3 regions of the Amycolatopsis silviterrae genome follow, and region 1 is predicted to be linked to each of the others. Evidence: riboswitches for the same ligand, from Rfam matches in the RefSeq annotation. Region 1 holds a riboswitch; each other region holds the start of a gene.
The links. A riboswitch is a leader RNA that binds a small molecule or an ion and turns the genes downstream of it on or off. The one in region 1 is predicted to bind S-adenosylmethionine.
Positions count from the first base shown of each region.

Region 1 (5,677 bases):
CCCGGCATGGCGCACGAACGCCCGGAGCAACGCTGTCCTGGCCCGGTGGCTGGTGGGGCGGATTGTGCGCGGCGGCCTTGCTGGTCGTTCTCGTGGTGGCGGCTCGGTTTCGTCGCCTCCGGCTGCTGGTGGCGATCGGACTGGTTGTCGTGCTGTTGACGGTCGTGCCGGCCAAGGTCCTGCTGCCTGGCTGGCCGCCGCACGGCTGGGCGATGGTGGAATGCGATGTCGGGCAAGGAGATGCGGTCGTTCTCGCCACTGCCGAACCCGGCCGGGCCGTCGTCGTCGACACCGGGCCGGAACCTGGGCCGGTCGACGAATGCCTGCGGAGGCTGGGCGTCGAACGAGTGCCGTTGCTGCTCCTGAGCCATCTGCACGCGGACCACATCGGAGGTCTCGCCTCGGTGTTCGACGGACGGGCGGTCGGCGCGATCGCGGTCGGGCCGGGGCGCGCTCCGGCGTGGGCGTGGCAGTCGGTTTCCGGCGAAGCGCGGCGTCGTGGCGTGCCGCTGGTGCAGTTGAGCGAAGGGCAAAAGCTGGAATGGCCGGGGCTGTCGCTGGACGTGCTCGGTCCGCGCTACGCCACCACCCGGTCGCCTGCCCTGCAGGACGGCACGATGATCAACAACAGCTCGGTCGTCCTGCGCGCCGACACCTCGGCTGGCCGGGTTTTGCTGACCGGAGACGTCGAACTCGCCGCGCAGGCGGACCTGTTAGCCGAGGGCGTCGACCTGCGGGCCGACATCCTGAAGGTGCCGCATCACGGCTCGCGATACTCGCTGCCGCAATTCCTCGCGGCGGTGCGGCCGCGCACGGCGCTGATCAGCGTCGGCGCGGGCAATGGATACGGGCATCCGAGCAAGTCCACAGTGGACGTTCTCGGCACGATGGGAGTACTGGTCACCCGGACCGACGTGGACGGCGACACGGCCGTTCTGCCAGGCGGAGGCGGACCGGCGGTCGCACGCCGGGGTGAGCCCCGGGGCCCGCCGCGGTAGGGCGTGCGGACCCCGGGCCAGTGCGTCAGTAGCCGAGCGCCTTGGCGACGGCTTCGGCGGACGGCGGCACGGTGGCCTTCGGGCCGACGTGGTTCTCGATCGCGTCGAGGGTCTTGAGGCCGTCGCCGGTGATGAGGAGGACGGTTTCGGCGTCCGGGTCGAGCTTGCCGGTTTCGACGAGCTTCTTCGCGGTCGCCACGGTGACGCCGCCCGCGGTCTCGGTGAAGATGCCTTCGGTGCGCGCGAGCAGCCGGATGCCTTCGACGACCTCTTCGTCGGTGACGTCCTCGATCGCGCCGCCGGTGCGGTTGACCACGTCGAGCACGTACGGGCCGTCGGCCGGGTTGCCGATCGCGAGCGAGCGGGCGATGGTGTCCGGCTTCACCGGCTGGACCACGTCGTGGCCGTTGCGGTACGCGGCGGAGACCGGCGAGCAGCCGGTGGCCTGCGCGCCGAACACCTTGTACGGGCTGGCGTCCACGAGACCGAGCTGGCCCAGCTCGCGGAAACCCTTGTCCACCTTGGTGAGCTGCGAACCGGAGGCGATCGGCACGACGATCTGCTCGGGGATCCGCCAGCCGAGCTGCTCGGCGACCTCGTAGGCGAGCGTCTTCGAGCCCTCGGAGTAGTACGGGCGGACGTTGACGTTCACGAACGCCCACTTCGGGTGCTCGCCGGCCAGTTCGGTGGCGAGCCGGTTGACGTCGTCGTAGTTGCCGTCGACGGCGATCAGGTCGCCGTCGTACACCGCGGTGGTGAGGATCTTCGCGCGCTCGAGGCTCTTCGGGATCAGCACGACCGACCGCCAGCCGGCGCGCGCCGCGGCGGCGGCCGTCGCGTTGGCCAGGTTGCCGGTCGACGGGCACGCGAGGACCTCGAAGCCGAACTCGCGGGCGGCGGCCAGCGCGACGGCGACCACGCGGTCCTTGAACGAGTGCGTCGGGTTGCCGGTGTCGTCCTTGACCCACACGCTCTTGAGGCCGAGCGCCTTGGCGAGCCGGTCCGCACGCACCAGCCGGGTACAGCCGGGTTCGGTGTTCGGGGTCTCCTCGACGGTCGAGGGGACGGGAAGGAGCTTCTTGTAACGCCAGATGTTGCGCGGGCCCGCCTCGATGTCCTCGCGGCGGATACGGCCGAAGTCGTAGGCGACCTCGAGCGGCGAGAAGTCTTCGGCGGAGACGAATTCCGGAGCGAGCGGCTGCCGGTGCCCTTCTTCCTTCGACACCAGTTCGACGGCCGGACCGAGGTCGATCGTCTTGTTGGCGGAGGTGGCGCTGAGGGCTGCAGTCATCGCGAGGTTCCTTTCCTCATCTGCCCCGCCGAAGCGGGCCGGAATTGGCACCGTGGTCGTCAGCTACCCCGCGATCGCGGGATGACAGGCTGTACGCCGGTTGCCGGGGCTTCGTCGGGCCGTTCCCTCTGCCCCTCTGGATGAGCGGTATTCGGTTGTCGGAGCACCGGTGGGCGCGTCCTCGGCTACACCGTACGACATCCCGATCAGCTCGTGCCACGGAGGCGGCCCACATCACCGGGGCGGGCGGCCCGGCGACCGGGTGAGAGGATGGCCGGGTGACCACCGCACCCGCGCCGCTGCACCTCGTCACGGGCGAGGAAGAACTGCTCATCGAACGGGCTGTGCGCGCCTCGCTCGACGCGGCCAAGGCCGCCGACCCGACGGCCGACCTCACGCGGATGCGGGTGTCCGATCTCACACCGCCCGTGCTCGCTGAGCTGGTGAGTCCTTCGCTGTTCGCCGAGGGGCGCGTGATCGTGCTGGAGTCGGCGCAGGACATCTCGCAGGAGCTGTCCGACGCGGTCCTCGCGTACCTGAAAGCGCCCGCCGAAGGCATCGTCCTCGTGGTCGTGCACAGCGGCGGCGGGAGGAGCAAAGCCGCCAAGGCGCTGCCGGGCGCGTTGAAAAAAGCGGGCGCGGAAATCACCGAATGCCCGAAGCTCACCAAGCCGGCCGAGCGCGAGTCGTTCGTCCGCAACGAGGTGCGCCGCGCGGGCGGGAAGATCGACGGAGCCGGCTTGATGGCGCTGCTCGACTCGGTCGGCTCGGACCTGCGCGAGCTGTCCTCGGCGGCGACGCAGCTGGTCGCCGACACCGGGGGAGTCGTCGACGAGCAAGCGGTCCGCCGCTACCACACCGGACGCGCCGACGTGACCGGCTTCGCGGTGGCGGAAAAGGCCGTCGCGGGCGACCGGGCCGCCGCGCTGGAGTCGCTGCAGTGGGCGATGCAGCTGGGCGTCCCGCACGTCCTGGTGGCGGACGCGCTGGCCGACGCGGTCCGCACGATCGCTCGCGTGTCCGCCGCCGGGCGCGGCAATCCGAACCAGATGGCGGGCGAGCTGGGCATGCCGCCGTGGAAGATCCGCAAGGCGCAGGGCCAGTCCCGCGGCTGGGGCCAGGACGGCCTGGCGTCCGCGATGCGCGTGGTCGCACGGCTGAACGCCGAGGTCAAGGGCGCGGCGGCCGATTCCACCTACGCACTGCAGCGCGCGGTCCTCGACGTGGTCGCGGCCAAGGGAGACCGCTGAGCGGTCAAGGCGTCTGCCGCCGCGCCCGCTGATCCGGGCATCGAAAAGGCCCGGCCGCCGAAGCCGCCGGGCCTTCCGGAAAGACTGCGCTCAGAGCTGGTTCGCGCGCTTCGCGAGAGCCGACTTCTTGTTCGCGGCCTGGTTGGCGTGGATGACGCCCTTGGTGACGGCCTTGTCGAGCTTGCGGGCGGCGTCGCGCTGCAGTTCGAGGGCCTTGTCCTTGTCACCGGCTTCGGCGGCCTCGCGGAACTTGCGGATCGCGGTCTTCACCGAGGACCGGATCGCCAGGTTGCGCTGCCGCGCCTTCTCGTTCGTGGTGATGCGCTTGACCTGCGACTTGATGTTGGCCATGGAGGCGTTCCTCTTTCACTCGGTGAAGGTCGCTGCCGCGTTCGCGTGGCTCCGGATCAGTCCTGAGGGGACTGCCGGGTTTCCTCCCTGACGGAATGCCGCACGGCAACAGTCGAAAATCTTAACAGCCCTGCTCGCGGCCCCGGCGCGGGCCCCGGAGCCGGAATCCGTTCGGCATTCCGCCTGCGGCTCCGTTACGGTGGATCTTGGTAGTGCCTAGGGTTCCGTCGCCTGCCCGTGGTCCCGCAGAGCGGGTCGCGAAGACAACGAGGGCGGGCGGGGCTGGTCCGAGCGGCACCTTCGGCGGGACACCGAGCCCTGCCGTTCATCTGACGGGACAAAAGCCTGGAGGACCCGGTCTTCAGCATGCGCTGAAAACCTGAAGGGGTCCGGATGAACACCACTGCCCTCGCCATGGTCCTCGTCGCCGCGGTCGTGCACGCCTCGTGGAATCTCGCCGCCAAACGGGTTTCCGGCGGACCGCGGTTCGTCTGGCTGTACTACACCGTTTCGGCGGTGGCGATGCTCCCGGTGATCGCGGTCGCGCTGGCCGTCGAACCGGAACGTCCACAGTGGACCTGGCTGGTCGCCGCGCTGGTCACCGCGGTCCTGCACGTTGTGTACGGGATCGTGCTGCAGCGCGGCTACGAGGTCGGCGACCTCTCGATCGTCTACCCGCTGGCGCGCGGCACCGGACCGCTGGTCTCGGTGCTCGTGGCCGTCACGGTCCTGGGAGAACGGCCGGGCGTGCTCGGGCTGATCGGTGCCTTCCTCGTGGTCGGGGGCGTCCTGGTGATCAGTCTCGGCGGCGGCAGCACTGGCGACGCCCAAGCCCGGCGCGCCGGGGTGTTCTACGGCGTCGCCACCGGAGTGGTCATCGCGGCTTACACGCTCTGGGACGCGCATTCGGTCACGTCGCTGAGCGTGCCGCCGCTCGTCTACTTCGGCGGCGGCGCGATCGCCCAGAGCATCCTGCTCGCGCCGACCGCCGCGCGCGGCCGGTCCGACATCAAACGGCTGTGGCGCGATCACCGGCGCGAGGTGCTGATCGTCGGACTCGCCTCGCCCGCCGGATACCTGCTGGTGCTGTACGCCCTGCGGATCGCGCCGGTCAGCCTCGTCGCGCCGGCGCGCGAACTGTCGATCGTCTTCGGCGGGGTCGCCGCCTGGCTCGTGCTCCGCGAGCGCAACGCGGTCCGCCGGCTCGCCGGCTCGCTGGTGGTGCTGGCCGGGATCGCTGCGATTGCGGTCGCCTGAGCGGCTCAGGTAGGCAGGACCCATGGACGTACTGAGCAGCCGGGTGCTGATCCACCCCCGCGACCACGAGGTGTCGACCGCGTTCTACCGCGACGCTCTCGGCCTCGCGATCGAGCGCGAGTTCCCCGGCGGCACGCGGTTTTTCGCCGGCGGCGGGTCGATCGAGGTGGTCGGCACCGGCGAGGCCGGGCCCGGTCCGGACGTCAATCTGTTCCTGCAGGTCCGCGATCTCCCGGCGACGCTGGCCGAACTGGCCGGGCGCGGCGTCGAGCCGGTGCGCGAGGCGCGCCGCGAACCGTGGGGCACCGACGAGGCGTGGATCGCCGACCCGGACGGCCTGCGGATCGTCCTCGTCGAGGTCCCGGAGGACCATCCGTTGCGCCGCGACAAGCGCTAGCCCGGTTTCACGGCCCGCAGCTGGGCGGCGAGCGCGGCGAACCCGGGCGGGTCCCAGGTCCAGGTCTGCAGGTCGGTGAACCCCGCGGCGGCGGCTTCGCCGGCGAGTTCGTGCCGCGTCACCGGAAGCCACT
Region 1 is NZ_JBHUKS010000011.1:409,359-415,035, forward strand. Features, by position in the region: gene ACFSVL_RS17445 (ComEC/Rec2 family competence protein) at 1-998, shown strand, start outside; gene thrC (threonine synthase) at 1,024-2,289, opposite strand; SAM riboswitch class I at 2,303-2,436, opposite strand; gene holA (DNA polymerase III subunit delta) at 2,568-3,539, shown strand; gene rpsT (30S ribosomal protein S20) at 3,630-3,890, opposite strand; gene ACFSVL_RS17465 (DMT family transporter) at 4,284-5,147, shown strand; gene ACFSVL_RS17470 (VOC family protein) at 5,170-5,544, shown strand; gene ACFSVL_RS17475 (class I SAM-dependent methyltransferase) at 5,541-5,677, opposite strand, start outside.

Region 2 (5,677 bases), on a different contig from region 1:
GCTGATGTCGGAGATCGACGTCGACGTGGACGAGCTGATCCGGCTCATCAACGCCGAGACCACGATGCTTCCGCCGCTCGTCCTCCCGGACGAGGTCGAGCAGGACCGCACCGCCTCCCCCCAGGCCAAGAAGGTCGAGGTCGAGGAGGGGCTGCGCGAGGCGACCAAGACCTGGAAGCGCCGCTTCCTCAAGGGTGCCGTGCTTTCGCTGCTGGTCACCATCGGTGGCGGCGGCGCGGCGGCGCTCGCGATGAACAAGAGCGTCACCGTCGACGTCGACGGCCACCAGCAGACCGTGCACAGCTACGGCGACACCGTCGGCGAGGTGCTCGAGGACGCGGGCCTGTCGGTCGGCGCGCACGACGCGCTTTCGCCCTCCCCACAGGCCGCGGTCGGCGACGGCGGCGTCATCAAGCTTGAGCGCGGGCGTCAGCTGAACCTCGTCGTGGACGGCGTGTCGCGGCCCTCCTGGGTCCGCGCGACCACGCTCGGCCAGGCCATGGACCAGCTCGGCATGGGCAGCATGATGTCCCAGGGCGCGTGGACGTCGATGCCGTCGTCCGGCGAACTGCCGCTCGAGGGCTCCACCGTCCAGGTCAAGACCCTCAAGCACATCACGCTTTTCGACGGCACCAACGCGCCCCGCAAGGTGGACACCACCGCGGTGACCACCAAGGAGTTCGTCTCCGACCTCAAGCTGAACCTCGGCCCGGACGACGCGATCGACGGCGGTCTCGACGTCAGCCTGAAGAACGGCGCCGAGGTCCACGTCAGCCGCATGGGCGTGTCGATGGTCAACCAGGAAGAGACCATCGACCCCGAGGTGCAGAAGGTCGACGACCCCACGTTGCTGCAGGGCCAGCAGAACGTCCAGGACCAGGGCACGCCGGGCAAGAAGCTCGTGACCTACAAGGTCACCAAGAAAAACGGCGAAGAGATCTCCCGCGAGCACGTCTCGGAGAAGGTCCTCGTCGAGGCCAAGGCCAAGATCATCAAGGTCGGCACCAAGAAGCCGCCGACGCCCGCGATCGGCGACACCGGCGCGTGGGACCGCATCGCGCAGTGCGAGTCGGGCGGCAACTGGTCCATCAACACCGGCAACGGGTACTACGGCGGCCTCCAGTTCGACCGCCAGACCTGGAACGCCTACGGCGGCCAGCAGTACGCCCCGACGGCCGACAAGGCCACCCGCGAGCAGCAGATCGCGATCGCCGAGAAGGTGCGCGAGGACCGCGGCGGCTACAGCGCATGGGGCTGCGGCCACAAGGCCTGAGCACCCTCCGATTTCCGGCAGGCGGCCGGGAGCCTCGCGCTCCCGGCCGCCTGTTTTCGTATGCCCCGTTGTCGCTGGGTAGGCTCGTCCGGTGGTGGAACTGCTGGGGCCTGCCGAAATCCGCGGGCTGGCCGACGAACTCGACGTCCGGCCCACGAAGAAGCTCGGGCAGAACTTCGTGCACGACCCCAACACGGTCCGCCGCATCGTCGAACTCGGCGGCGTGGCGCCGGGGGACGTCGTGCTGGAGGTCGGGCCCGGTCTCGGGTCGCTGACGCTCGGCCTGCTCGCCGCCGGTGCCGAGGTCATCGCCGTGGAGATCGACCCGGTGCTCGCCGCCCGGCTGCCGCGCACGGTGGCTGAGCGCGCGCCAGAGGCGGCGGACCGGCTGACCGTCGTCGGTGCCGACGCGCTGCGGGTCCGCGCCGCTGAGCTGCCCGCTGAGCCGGTGTCGATCGTGGCGAACCTGCCGTACAACGTCGCGGTGCCGGTGGTGCTGCACCTGCTGGCTGAGCTGCCGTCGCTGCGCAGCGGGCTCGTGATGGTCCAGACCGAGGTCGCGGACCGGATGGCGGCCGGGCCGGGCAGCCGCACCTACGGCGTGCCGAGCGTGAAGCTGGCTTGGTACGGCCCGGCGCGCAAGGTCGCAGCCGTGCCACGCGCGGTGTTCTGGCCGGTCCCGAACGTCGATTCCGCGCTGGTGTCGTTCACCCGCACCGACCCGGTCGCCGGAGTGGACCGCGCGCGGCTGTTCGCGGTGGTCGACGCGGCGTTCTCGCAGCGGCGCAAGACTTTGCGGGCGGCGCTGGCCGGGTGGGCCGGATCCGCCGAGCGGGCGGGCGAACTGCTCGCCGAGGCCGGGATCGACCCGAAGACGCGCGGCGAGCAGCTCGACGTGCACGCGTTCGCCCGGATCGCGGCCGCCGGCGCCTGACCGGGGACCCCTCCCGCCGGGACCGGGCTAGCTTCCGCGGCATGCTCCGGAACCTCTTGCTGGCCTTGTTCCAGCTCGTCGGCGCGTTGCTGATCGTCGGCGGGCTGCTCGGCATCGCGGCCGGGGTGGCGATGCGGTACAACGATCCGGACGCGGTGATGTGCGGCGACCGGGTGATGCCGCGCGATCCGTCGTACTTCTGCAGCGGCGGCGGCACCTACGAGTCCATGGCGCGGGCGCAGCAGGCCTCCTACGACCGCAGCCCGTACATCGCCGGGTTCTCCTTCGCGGGCGTGCTGGCCGGGATCCCGGTGGCCTACTTCGCGTCGAAGAAGCGGTACCGGTGGTAGCAGGATCAATCCTTCTGAGTGTCCGTACAACTACTCTCAGTCGCTGCCGAGATGGCCGGTTTGCTGTGACTGACGGCTCCTCAGCGCGCTGGCATTCGGGGGAGTCCGACTGCTCCCCGGCACGGATTGTTCAGCTGTCTCGGTTCGAGATGCTTCGCTTCGAGGTGCTATCTCGGCTCGGTTGCCGACGCGGCAGCGAGAGTGCCGGGGCACGCATCCAGCTCACCCTTGACAACGAGAAAACTATTGATCCATAAGATCTCCTGATCGTCCACAGTGGAACGAACTTGTTCGCGACCGACGGCTGGCGGGCCAGGTGCGCAGGTCGAGGCACTGTTCGGCGACCGAGGTTCCGGGTTTCCGGGTCCTGGACGCGGTGTTCCGGTATGCGGGCACCACCAGACGTGTGATCTGCACCAACGAGCTTGCGTTCAGCCAATGGGATCGGCTTTACTCGAAAGCGTCCATCCCGAGCGACTGAGAGACCTGGCTCGCCGAAGTCGCAGCAACCACCCTCCGCAGGGCAGGTGCTACCGCCAGGACCGATGGAGGCTGTTTTCGATGAAGAGGGTCACCCGCCCGCTCCTGCTGACCCGCCGGCGCGTAGTCGACGAAGGTCGCCGCACGGTATGTGCGTGTCAACGCTCCATGGTCATCGCCTGATCGTCTTTTCCGCAGTTTCTTGCGCCGTCCATTGTGGACGGTAATTCGATGACGCCTGGCGCGCCCGGAAACGGCGCCGCGCCTCGTTTTGCCTGGAGCCCTTTCGTGATCACTGTCGAAAACGTGTCCAAGTCCTTTCCCTTCCACGGAAATCGTGTCGCCGCCCTGCGCGACGTGAGTGTCGACGTGCAAGCCGGCTCGCTGTTCGGCGTCGTGGGCCCGTCCGGTTCCGGCAAGTCGACCCTCGCCCGCTGCATCGCGCTGCAGGAGCGGCCCGACCGCGGCGTCGTGCGGCTCGACGGCCTCAACACCGCGACGCTCGACGGCAAGCGGCTGCGCGAGATCCGCCGTCAGCTCGGCGTGATCGGGACCAAGCCGGAGCTGATCGCCGAGCGCACCATCGCCGGCAACATCGCCAGCCCGCTGGAGCAGCTCGGCGTCGACGGCCCGCAGCGGCGCAGCCGGGTCGGCTCGCTGCTCGACCTGGTCGGCCTCACCGCCCGCGCGACGCAGAAGCCCGAAGAACTCACCGAAGGCCAGCTCCGCCGGGTCGCGGTGGCCAAGGCGCTCGCCGCCGGACCGGCCGTGCTGCTCGCCGACGACCCGACCGCCGGGATCGCTCCGGAGGACTCCGGCGCGGTGCTCGCCGTGCTCGACCGGGCGCGCGCCGAGCTGGGCGTGACGATCGTGGTCACCACGCCGGACGCGGACGTCGTCCGCCGGGTCTGCGACGACGTCGCGGTGCTCGACAACGGTGCGATCGTCGAGCGCGGCACGGTGCTGGACCTGATCTCGACGCCGGACAGCTGGACCGCGCAGGCGGTGCTGCCGTCGATCGAGACGTCGCGCGCCCAGTCCGCGAAGTACGACCGCTCGGTCGATGTCGTGCTGATCGGCTTCGCGTCGGTGGGCGCCCTGCTGCCCGAGGCGGCCAGCCGCTTCGACGTGGAGCTGGCCACCATCGGCGGCGGGCTCACCCGCATCGGGGACACCCCGATCGCCCGCTTCCGTCTCGGTGTCCGCGGCGAGCGGGCCGACGCGGCGCTGTCCTGGATCGCCGACCGGGGTGCGCACGTGAGCCAGCCGGCTCGCGGTCCGCAGAGCGTCGTCGCTGCCTGATTTCCCTTTCGCCGAACCGTTTTCGAGGGCCGTCCCATTCGATTGGGGCGGCCCTCGCCGCGTCTGCGGGACACGGAGACCCATCAGTCAGGTCACGTGGGCAAACTTTTAGGACAGCTGTCCTGACGACTGTCCTTTGTGGTCGTTCCGGCGGAGGATCTCGGCCAGCGCCGGATCCGCGTGCGCTTCCGCGGTCTGCTTCCACTTCGCGACGAGGGTGGCGACCGGGACCGGATTGCCGAGAGATTCGGCTCGCTCCAGGGTTTCGGCCAGTTCGCCGACGAATGTCCGTACCTCCGCCGCCGACAGGTACCGCGCCCACGGGAACGCGGCGGGCAGCACCTCGGCGGTCTCCGCGGTCTCCGTGTTGCGGCGCATCAGCTCCACGAGGAGCGTGACGGCCGCCGAAACCGCGGCAGCCACCTGCTCCGCGCGCTCGGCGGTGACCAGCAGCAGATCTGGTTTGTCCTTCTCCCGTCGGCGAATCCGGACCGAACGGCTCGGCGAACGTTCGAGCTGGTCCACCACCTGGCGCGGGCGCAGCGACAGCTCCGACAGGTTGACCTCCGGCACGCGCATACTTCCAAAGTACTTCCAAACTGGCCCGGCGGGCCAATCCGGAGCGACGGCTGGGGGAACTTCTGTGCCAACGTTTTCTCCTGGCGGCGCCTGACCTGCGGCAGCCACGTAGGCTGGACGGGTGCTCGCTGTCGTTCCACCACCAGTCACCGTCCGGGTCCCGGCCAAGGTCAACCTGCACCTGGCCGTCGGCGACCTGCGGGCGGACGGGTTCCACGAGCTGGTCACCGTCTTCCAGGCGCTTTCGCTCACCGATGAGGTGACCGTCGCGGCCACCGACGAGCCGGGGCTCGAGGTGTACGGCGAGGGCGAGCGCAGGGTGCCCACCGACGGTGCCAACCTGGCGTGGCGCGCGGCTCGCGAGCTGGCCGCCTACGCCGGAAGGCCGGACGCGGATGCGCCGAAGGTACGCATCGTGCTGCGCAAGGGCATTCCGGTCGCCGGCGGCATGGCGGGCGGGAGCGCGGACGCGGCGGCGGCGCTGGTCGGGCTCTCGTCGCTCTGGAAGCTCGACGTCACCCGCGACGAGCTGGCCACCATCGCCGGCCGGCTGGGCAGCGACGTGCCTTTCGCGCTGTACGGCGGCACCGCGCTCGGCACCGGCCGCGGCGAGCAGCTCGTGCCGGTGCTCGCGCGGCACACGTTCCACTGGGTGCTGGCCTTCGACGAGGAGGGCCTGTCCACCCCCAAGGTCTTCGGCGAACTCGACCGGCTGCGCGCGGACGGCAAACCGCCGCGGATCGGGTCGCACACGCCGGT
Region 2 is NZ_JBHUKS010000003.1:275,548-281,224, forward strand. Features, by position in the region: gene ACFSVL_RS03030 (transglycosylase family protein) at 1-1,273, shown strand, start outside; gene rsmA (16S rRNA (adenine(1518)-N(6)/adenine(1519)-N(6))-dimethyltransferase RsmA) at 1,365-2,207, shown strand; gene ACFSVL_RS03040 (hypothetical protein) at 2,249-2,557, shown strand; SAM riboswitch class I at 3,019-3,109, shown strand; gene ACFSVL_RS03045 (methionine ABC transporter ATP-binding protein) at 3,326-4,339, shown strand; gene ACFSVL_RS03050 (hypothetical protein) at 4,448-4,918, opposite strand; gene ACFSVL_RS03055 (4-(cytidine 5'-diphospho)-2-C-methyl-D-erythritol kinase) at 5,040-5,677, shown strand, end outside.
Region 2: another riboswitch for S-adenosylmethionine. It lies ahead of ACFSVL_RS03045 (methionine ABC transporter ATP-binding protein); the one in region 1 lies ahead of thrC (threonine synthase).

Region 3 (5,677 bases), on a different contig from region 1:
CGGCACCCGCACCCTCTCCAACGAAGGCTTCGACCTGGGCACCACCACCGTCCACAAAGCCTTCGCGAAGTCCTGCAACACCACCTTCGCCCGGCTCGCCTCGCAACTGCCCGCCGACGGGCTCGCGAAAGCAGCCACCCAGTTCGGCCTCAACGCCGACTTCGGCATCGAAGGCCTCTCCACCGAACTGGGCCGCGTAGACCCGGCGGCGAACGCGGACGAGCAGGTCGAGGACGGCATCGGCCAGGGAAAGGTGCAGGTCAGCCCCATGGGTGCGGCGGTAATGGCCGCGACCGCGGCGTCCGGGCGAGCGGTCGTGCCGAGACTGTGGGAGGACGGCACCAAGGTCAACACCGGCTACCACCCGCCGTCGGCCTCGGTGCTGTCGGCGCTGCGGGGGATGATGCGCGAGGTCGTCACCGGCGGCACCGCGACCGGCCTGTCCCGCTCCGGCACGGTGTTCGGGAAGACCGGCACCGCCCAGTTCGGCGACGGCGCGGAAGCGCACGGCTGGTTCGTCGGCTACCGCGGCGACCTGGCGTTCGCGGTCTTCCTGGAGGGGGCCAACGACTCCAAACCGGCTGTCTCGCTGGGCGCGAAGTTCCTCGGCGAGCTGTAGCGGCTCGTGAGTGTTTATGCCGGTCAGAACCCAATGCTGGGAACCTAAGCCGCGATTGATGCCCGTCTGACCGTATCTTCACGTCCGTGAGGGGAACCCTGAGGGAATCTGATTCCCTCAGGGTTCCCCTCACGGACCGCAAACCCCGCCCCCCGGCACCGTCAGCGTCGGCTTAAGCCACGCGGCATTGGGTTCTGACCGGCTTAAACACTCACGACCCCCACGCTTCGGCCGCCGCCGAACTCTCCCCGCTCTACCCTCGCCCTATGGAAACCGTCGCCTTGGCCGAGGTCGCCGCCGTGCTCGCCGATCCGAGCCGCGCGGCCATGTGCCTCGCGCTGCTCGACGGCCGCGCCTGGACCGTCGGCGAACTGGCCGCCGCGGCACAGATCGCGGTGTCGACCGCCAGCGAGCACGTGACCCGGCTGCGGGAGGCCGGGTTCGTGGCCCGGGTGAAACAGGGACGGCATGCCTACGTTCGGCTCGCGAACCCGCGCGTCGCGGAGCTGATCGAGCATCTGGCTCAGCATGCCGAACTGAAACGGCCGTCCGGACTGCGGACTTCGTTGCGGGTACAGCGATTGTCGTTCGCGCGAAGCTGCTACGACCATCTGGCCGGGACGCTCGGGGTCGCGTTGCGGGACGGGATGGTCGATCGGGGACTGATCGACGTGTCGGACGGGCTCGCGCTCACCGATTCCGGCCGCGAGGTGCTGGCCGATCTCGGCGTGGCGGTGCCGGACCGGCCGCGGCGGCCGTTGCTGCGCGACTGTCTCGATTGGACAGAGCGGCGGGAGCACCTGGCCGGCGCGGTCCCGGCGGCGGTGCTGGAGCGGGCGGTCGAAGCGGGATGGCTGACGCGGGACCAGCAGCGCGCGGTGCGGGTTTTGCCGGGCGCGACGGGTCCGTTCGCCGCGTTGGGTGTCGATCTCGCGACGGTGAGTGCCGCCGAGGCGTCGTAACACACTCGCGATGTCCCCCGCACGGTGGTGCGCGGTCGGGAACCGGACACTGCCTCACTATTCTGGACGCCTGGGGCGACCGGGAGGGAGGCGGAGAAGTGGACGAACTTCCCGTGCTCTTGGGCGTCGGAGCGCTGGTTCTGGTCGTCTCGGTCGTCGCGGTGCGGGTGTCCATCCGGCTCGGATTCCCGTCGCTGCTGCTGTATCTCGGAATCGGCGTGGTGCTCGGCGAGGCCGGGTTCGGCATCCGCTTCGACAATCCGGGGCTCACCCAGTCGCTCGGGCTCGCCGCGCTCGTCCTGATCCTCACCGAAGGCGGGCTCACCACGCGCTGGCCCTCGGTGAAACCCTCGCTGGGGCCCGGAATCCTGCTGTCCACAGTGGCCGTGGTGATCAGCATCGCGGTCACCGGCGCGGCTTTGCACTGGCTGCTCGGCCTCGACTGGCGGCTCGCCCTGCTGTGGGGCGCGGTCCTCGCGTCCACCGACGCCGCCGCGGTGTTTTCCGTGCTGCGCTCGGCCGGGGTAGGCAAACGGCTCGTCGGCACGCTGGAGCTGGAATCCGGCATCAACGACGCGCCCGCCTACATCGCGGTCGTCGTGCTCGCGTCCGGCGAGGCGGTCGACTGGTCGCTGCCGCTGCTGGTGGTCTACGAACTGCTCACCGGACTGGTGCTCGGCTTCGCGTTCGGCTGGCTGGGCGCGCAGGCGCTGCGACGGGCCGCGTTGCCGGCCACCGGTCTGTACCCGCTCGCCACGGTCGCGGTGTGCGTGCTCGCGTACTCCTCGGGACAGCTGGCGCACGCGTCCGGCCTGCTCGCCACCTACGTCGCCGGGCTGGTGCTGGGGAATTCCAAGCTGCCGCACCGGTCGGACACCCTGTCGTTCGCCGAGGGGCTCGGCTGGCTCGCGCAGATCGGGTTGTTCGTGCTGCTCGGCCTCTTCGCGTCGCCGACCCGGCTGCTCGAAGCGCTCATCCCGGGCCTCGTCGCGGGCGCGGTGGTGCTGCTGCTCGCCCGGCCGCTGTCGGTGGTCCTGTCGCTGCTGCCGTTCTGGTTGCCCTGGCGCGAGCAGACGTTCCTGTCCTGGGCGGGCCTGCGCGGCGCGGTGCCGATCGTGCTCGCGATGATCCCGCTGTCCGAAGGCGTGCCCGGCGCACAGCGGCTCGTGGACGCGGTTTTCGTGCTCGTCATCGTGCTCACCGTGCTGCAGGGCGCGACACTCAGCCCGCTGGCCCGGGTGCTCGGGCTGGCGAAGGCGGCGCAGGCGCACGAGATCGAGGTCGATTCCGCGCCACTCGACGAACTTGGCGCGGAATTGCTGCAGGTGCGGATCCAGAAGGGGTCGAAGCTGCACGGCGTGTACCTGTCGGAGCTGCGGCTGCCCGCCGGCGCGACCGTCAGCCTCGTGGTCCGCGGCGGGACCGGCTTCACGCCCCAGAAAACCAGCCGGCTGCAGGTCGAGGACCAGCTTCTGGTGGTCACGACCGCGGCCGACCGGGACGCGACCGAACGCCGGATCCGCGCGGTCGACCGGGCAGGCCGCCTCGCCCGGTGGCGCGGGGAATCGGGCAACTGACCTTTCTGTCCTTTGTGGACCTTCTGGGTGACCGTCGTCTCAGATCACGGGACGGGGCTGGTTTCGGTCCCCTGGTTTCCGCTATCGTCCGTAACAGGTCATGAGTGCCAGCGCGAAGCCCCGGCTTGCTGGCCGGCAACCCTCCTACCGCGGTGGGGTGCCCCGGGTGAGGACCAGGCCGGTCGCGCAGCGCGACGGGCAAGCGCGGGCCCCTCGCCGGGGGTCCCCCGGAACGCCGAGGAGGCACCGTCATGACTCTCGCACTCGACCGGCCCACCGCTACTGTTCCCACTGTTGCTGGTGCGACGCTGCGGGTGCCGCTGGTCACGGGCGGCGACATCGGTTACGCCAACCTCGATCACGCGGCCAGCGCGCCCTGTCTGGACGCGGTGCGTTCGGCGGTCGACGAGTTTCTTCCCTGGTACGCCAGCGTGCACCGGGGCGCGGGTTTCGCTTCGCAGGTCTCAACGCGGCTGTACGAGCGCACTCGGGATGTGTTGCGCCGGTTCGTGGACGCGCGCAGCGGCGACTCGGTGATCTTCACCCGCAACACCACTGACGCGTTCAACCTGCTGGCGAAGGCGTTGCCGCGCAAGACTTCCGTGGTTGTTTTCGACAGTGAGCACCATGCGGCGCTGCTGCCGTGGCGGGGGCCGAACGTCCGGCGCGTGCGGTTGCCGCGGACTCGGTTGGCTGCGGTGTCCGTTGTGGACGAAGCGCTTGCGGAATGCCCGCAGGGGCCGCGGTTGGTGGTCGTGGCTGGGGCGTCCAATGTGACTGGTGAGCTGCTGCCGGTCGCCGAAATCGCCGCGGTGGCCCGGAAGCACGGGGCTCGGGTGGCGCTTGACGCTGCGCAGCTCGCTCCGCATCGGCAGATTTCGGTGCGGGAGCTGGATGTTGACTATGTCGCGCTGTCTGGGCACAAGCTGTACGCGCCGTTCGGGGCTGGGGCGTTGATCGGGCGGAGTGACTGGTTGCGGGCTGCAGAGCCGTATCTGGCCGGTGGCGGGGCGACGAAGCTGGTGACCGAGGAAGCTGTCGTGTGGAACTCCGGCGAGGAGCGGCACGAGGCTGGGTCGCCGAATACCGTTGGCGTGTATGCGCTTGGGGTGGCTTGCGAGCAGCTGGCGGCTTCTTGGGATGCGGTGGGGGCCCATGAGGCCGCGTTGCTGGAGCGGTTGCGCAAGGGGCTTGAGGGGCTGCCTGGGTTTGCTGAGTTGCGGTTTTTTGACGCGCCGGTGGACCGGGTCGGGACGTTGAGTTTCGTGGTCGACGGGTTTGAGCCGGGGTGGCTGGCGGCGGTGCTGTCGGCTGAGTACGGGATCGGTGTGCGGGACGGGGCGTTCTGCGCGCATGTGGCTGCTCGGCGGTTGATTCGCGAGGCTGGCGGCGAGGGGCAGCAGGCGGTTCGGGTGAGTCTTGGGCTGGGGAGCACCGAGGAGCACGTGGACCGGGTGGTGCTGGCGCTGCGGCAGATCGTGGCTCGGGGGGCTCGGTGGGAGTACGCGAAGGTGGATGGGCGGTGGGGGCCCGTGGGGGATACGCGGGAGCTGCCGTCGTTTTGTGCTTGATGGGGTCTCGGGTTGTGCGGCAGCGCTGGTGACCACGGCGCGGGATTTGCCTGGGTTTGTGCTTGAGGGTCACCAGCTGTGTTTGATGGCGCCGGCTTCGCCGTCGCGTGCGGGATCGCTTTTAGCCGGCGTTTGGGGTGAGCGGCGGGAGGGGCCTTCGGCCTGTCCCGCCGCTCACCCCAAACGCCGGCGCGATCCCGCGGTTGTGGTCCGGTTGGGTGTGGTCGGGCTGGAGAGTGGACAATGGGGGTGTGAGCACCGATCCTTCGCCGTCTGAGTCCGAGGTCGAGCCGTCTGCGGAACCGCCTGAGCGGGGGGCTGCCGAGGAGGGCACGCCGCTGCCTAAGAGGCGGGTTTGGGTGGTGTTCGCGGTCGCGGCGCTGCTGTGGGCGATCGACTTGATCACGAAGAACCTCGTGGTCGCCAATCTTGAGGGCAAGGAGCCCAAGCCGATCCTCGGCGGGCTGATCTACCTGCAGGTCATCCGCAATCCGGGGGCCGCGTTCTCGATGGCTACCGGCATGACCTGGGTGCTCGCGCTGGTGGCGATCGGCGTCGTCATCGCGATCGTGTGGATCTCGCGCAGGCTGCGCTCGGTCGGCTGGGCGATCGGGCTTGGGCTCGTGCTCGCGGGGGCGCTCGGCAACCTGACCGACCGGTTCTTCCGGGAGCCGGGGCCGTTGCGCGGCCACGTCGTCGACTTCATCTCCGCGTTCGCGCCCAACGGGCAGGGCTTCGCGATCTTCAACATCGCCGACTCCGCGATCTGCGTCGGCGGCGCGCTGATCGTGCTGCTGTCCCTGCTCGGCAAGGACTACGACGGCACCTCCACCCGCGGCAAAAAGAAGGAAGACGCGTGAGCGCGCGCATGCTGCCCGTCCCGGACGGGCTCGACGGGATGCGCGTCGACGCCGGGCTGGCGAAAATGCTCGGGCTGTCCCGCACCGT
Region 3 is NZ_JBHUKS010000001.1:69,429-75,105, reverse strand. Features, by position in the region: gene ACFSVL_RS00345 (penicillin-binding transpeptidase domain-containing protein) at 1-619, shown strand, start outside; gene ACFSVL_RS00340 (ArsR/SmtB family transcription factor) at 886-1,581, shown strand; gene ACFSVL_RS00335 (potassium/proton antiporter) at 1,680-3,158, shown strand; SAM riboswitch class IV at 3,255-3,369, shown strand; gene ACFSVL_RS00330 (aminotransferase class V-fold PLP-dependent enzyme) at 3,410-4,729, shown strand; gene lspA (signal peptidase II) at 4,981-5,589, shown strand; gene ACFSVL_RS00320 (RluA family pseudouridine synthase) at 5,586-5,677, shown strand, end outside.
Region 3: another riboswitch for S-adenosylmethionine. It lies ahead of ACFSVL_RS00330 (aminotransferase class V-fold PLP-dependent enzyme); the one in region 1 lies ahead of thrC (threonine synthase).